One region of the Flavobacterium sp. B167r genome, then DNA from elsewhere that is predicted to be linked to it. Evidence: riboswitches for the same ligand, from Rfam matches in the RefSeq annotation. Region 1 holds a riboswitch; the other holds the start of a gene.
What was found. Region 1 has a riboswitch for cobalamin ahead of QLQ96_RS15030 (TonB-dependent receptor). Riboswitches for the same ligand answer to the same signal wherever they lie in the genome.

Region 1 (2,205 bases):
AGTATACTGCTGGATAATGGGCGATTATTTTCTGATGCGCCTTGGGCTCAGCAGGGAAGGGCACACGAAGGAATTCGAATAATGAAATATAGTTCACATTTTTCAAACGATCTTTTTTTTCTTTTTACCAGAAAATACAATACTAGTTTTGAATCTGCTTATTCGCCTGTCGCTTCCAATAAATATAAGTATATGGCAGTGTATAATTTTAGTTATAATAGGAGTCCAAACTTTTCTTTCAACTCGACAAATACGGTTGATTTTTTAGAAAAAGCAAATTCAGAAACGGTTTATACCCGTGCAACCATTGGAGGAAGAATTGAATTCAAAAAGAAACATTGGTATTATACTTTAAATAGTTATTTTCAGTTTGGACAAAATCAAAAAGGACAGCATTTAACAGCTTATTATTTTCAGCCAGAAGTTAAATTATCATTACAAAAATCAACTTTTCGTTTAGGTGCTGAAATCATTAGCGGAACAAGTAATCTATCGAAAACGGAAAATTCAGAAGATTTTGATGTTCTATATGGTGTTACTTGGAAATTTAATGGCAATATGAATGTTTTTACCCGTTTTCCTTCTGATGTAGGAGGAAAAGGACTCATAAATCCTTATTTATTTGCTTTGTTTCCGCTAAATTCTAAATTCGCTTTTCGCTCAGATTTTCATCTTTTTTACACCCAATATGCCTTACAGAATAATTTAAATCAGGATATGTCGCAATTTTTAGGATTTGAAAATGATTTTTCTATAAAATATACGCCTATTAAAGCATTGGAAGTTAACGGAGCATTTTCATTTTATAAATCGACAGAATCAATGCAGAATCTTCCTAAAGTACAAGACGTAAATAAACTGTCATTTTGGAGTTACTTAATGGTTTCCTACACCTTCAACGCTGTCAATTATAGAAGAAACAAGAAGTTTTAGGCTTAAAAATCTTCTGAATTTATAGTTTTATAAAAGATATTATATATTTGCGCCTGATTTTGGTCTGTTTTTTCATTTTTGAAAAAGCAGTTAAAAGGGAATCAGGTGTAAATCCTGAACAGACCCGCTACTGTAAGTTCTATATAAGTCTTTAAACATTACTAATGCCATTGTTCGTAGTTTCGGATGAGAAGGCCGTTTAAAGATGGAACAAGTCAGGAGACCTGCCACGATCACATAGTTTAAAACTTTCGTGGTATGAAGTTGATGACAAGATAATGACCTGCTATTTAGGATAGTTGGCCTATTTCTATGTTTTTGCAATTACGGCATCACGCAAAGTTTATTTAATTAAATCGTGATGTATAATTTGAAGAAAACGTTACTTTCTGTTTTTTTAGTACTTGTTCCTTTTTTGCTTCATTCTCAAGCGGTAACTGATAGTTCGCGGGTTTTAAAAGAAGTTATTTTAAAAGGAAAACCTTATCAGGAAGTGATTCCTGTACAAAGTCTTTCGGGCGTTCTGCTCGAAAATTTGGCGTCTCACAATGTTGCAGATGCACTTCGCTATTTTGCCGGAACTCAAATTAAAGATTATGGCGGTGTCGGCGGACTCAAAACCGTTGATGTTCGTAATATGGGAACGCATCATGTTGGTGTTTTTTATGACGGAATTCAGCTTGGAAATGCTCAAAATGGCGTAACCGATTTAGGAAAATATTCGCTTGACGACATGGAATCTTTGACGATGTACAACGGTCAGAAAAGTGAAATTTTTCAATCTGCTAAAGATTTTGCTTCTGCTTCTACGATTTATTTAAGAACCAAACGCCCTGTTTTTTCAGGCAATAAGAAAACAAATCTTCTAGTTCGTTACAAAACAATGTCTATCGATTATCACGATCCTTCTTTTAGATGGGAACAAAAACTGAACGATAAAGTCAGTATGAGTGTGAGTTCTGAATACATCAAATCTAACGGACAGTATAAATTTAGATATAAAAGAAAAAATCAAGATGGAAGCATTGCCTACGACACAACAGCAACACGATGGAACAGTGATATTGAAGCTTTTCGATTTGAATCGGGACTCTTCGGAAAAGTAAATAAAGGAACTTGGGATGCCAAAGTGTATTATTACGATTCTGAAAGAGGCGCTCCAGGAGCAATTGTAGAAAATAAGTTTCGAGATGGTTTCCGTCAATTCGACAAGAATTTTTTCTCTCAGGCTTCCTTAATAAAAGACGTTTCCGAAAAATATAAATTTCAATT
Region 2 (2,205 bases), 2.1 Mb from region 1:
GAACATTTTACTTTTTACTGATAACATTTTTCTCGTTTTCCTCTTATTTATTTCTGCTCATTCTTTAACTCGTTTGGCTGCAATCAGCATTATTTTTACTCATGAGTATTCTCGTGAAGATGCTTCGAGCAAAAGCAAACCAATTGCAAAACAACATACTTGGAAAGAAGTTTTTGGTTCTTTCTTTTTTGGTTTAATTCCGTTAATTGCTTTTTCTTATTTCGATTTGAAATTTCTTCTTGCTGTAATTCCTGTTTTTGTAACGAGATATTTTCTAGCGCGTTATTTTCAAAAATGGATACACGGTTACACTGGAGATTGTCTTGGCGCTACACAGCAAGTTTGCGAAGTTGTATTTTACTTAAGCATTTTATTTTTATGGAAATTTATCTAGTTCGCCACACCGAAACTATCTGCGAAAAAGGAATTTGTTACGGGCAATCTGATGTAAATATTGCCGAACCTTTTGATGAAGTTTTTACCGAAATCATTTCGGAGTTACCTTCAGAGGCAGTTATTTTTTCTAGTCCGTTAAAGCGTTGTGTCCTTTTAGCAAAACACATTCAAGAAAATATTAAAAACATTTCTTATCAGGAAGACGAGCGTTTAAAAGAAATGAATTTTGGCGATTGGGAATTGAAAACTTGGAATGAAATTCCGCCAGAAGAACTCAATCCCTGGATGGAAGATTTTGTGAATATCAAAGCTACAAATGGAGAATCTTTTATCGAATTACACGAAAGAGTGGGGCATTTTTTATCTGAAATCCTTTCAAAAATAAATCAGCCAATCGTAATTGTAGCCCATGCCGGAATCATCAGAAGTATTTTATGCCATCAAAGTTCACTTCCATTAAAAGATGCTTTCAATAATAAAGTCGATTTCGGAGAAGTTATAAAAATCGATTTTTAATGCAAATTATTTATAATTTTTCATGAAACATAAAACAAATTTGAATAATCAACATTTTTAACTTTATCTTTGCAGCAAATTAAGGTTGTGTTTTTAATTTAAAAAATACATTAAAAGGGAATCAAGTAAAATTCTTGAGCTGTACCCGCAACTGTAAGCTAAGTTCGAAAAGAATGCTTTCTGTTAACTACGACCACTGTTCGCCGCGACGAATGGGAAGGTAAACAGCAAGACGCAAGCCAGGAGACCTGCCTTTGTAACAATTATCAAGCTCTCGGGAAAAAGAGTGAAGAAAATTATGACTTTAAAACGACTTATTACTTTTTGTTTATTTGTGATGTGCCAGATTATTTCAGCGCAGAGCGATTCTATTAATAGTCTTAAAGAGGTTTTTGTTTCAGACAAAAATTTAAAAACTTACTCAACTTCACAGTCTGTTTTAAAGCTAAATGATTCTATAATCAATAAAAATGAGGCGCTTTTAACCGATTTATTGAATTTTAATTCGACTTTATATTTTAAGGAATACGGACGCGGAATGCTTTCTACGGTTTCTTTCAGAGGAACAACTTCTTCTCAAACAGCAGTTATTTGGAATGGAATAAACATTAATTCTCAAATGAATGGAAGTACCGATTTTAATACGATTTCGGGTTCCGATTATAATTCAATAAGTGTAAAAGCTGGCGGTGGAAGTGTCATTTACGGAAGCGGAGCAGTTGGAGGAACTGTGCACTTAAATAACGATTTGTTATTTTTTAATCGTTTTGAGAATAATTTAAGACTAGATTACGGTAGTTTTAATACAATTGGGATTAATTATAAAACTTCTATTTCCAATAAAAAATGGAGCGCCCAGATTGGTTTGTCAAAAAACAGCTCGACAAATGATTATAAATATTTAAATCGATATACTTGGAGAGGCGAGCAAAGATGGAACCAAAATGGTCAATATGATATAATTACGTTGAGTGCCAATGCTGGATATAAATTCAACGAAAATCATATTTTAAAACTGTACAGCCAGACTTCAAACACCGACCGCAATACTTCGCTGGTTACAGAATCTGAAACAAAAAGTAAATATGTAAACGGTTTCCATAGAAATTTATTGGAATATGACGGAAGTTTCGGCAAGTTGAAAACCAATTTCAAAACCGCTTACATTTTCGAAAACTATCAATATTTTGCCGATAATGCTTTAAAAAATTATTCGTACGGAAAAACCGAAAACTTGATTACAAAGCTTGATGTTGATTATCATTTATTTAAATCGACACATGTAAACGGAAT

Region 2: linked by a shared signal. The riboswitch ahead of QLQ96_RS00470 (TonB-dependent receptor plug domain-containing protein) and the one ahead of QLQ96_RS15030 (TonB-dependent receptor) in region 1 are both predicted to bind cobalamin.

Annotation. Positions count from the first base shown of each region.
Region 1 is NZ_CP124859.1:3,348,235-3,350,439, forward strand. It holds gene QLQ96_RS15025 (alginate export family protein) at 1-933, shown strand, start outside; cobalamin riboswitch at 977-1,179, shown strand; gene QLQ96_RS15030 (TonB-dependent receptor) at 1,295-2,205, shown strand, end outside.
Region 2 is NZ_CP124859.1:90,627-92,831, forward strand. It holds gene QLQ96_RS00460 (adenosylcobinamide-GDP ribazoletransferase) at 1-394, shown strand, start outside; gene cobC (alpha-ribazole phosphatase) at 379-912, shown strand; cobalamin riboswitch at 978-1,182, shown strand; gene QLQ96_RS00470 (TonB-dependent receptor plug domain-containing protein) at 1,211-2,205, shown strand, end outside.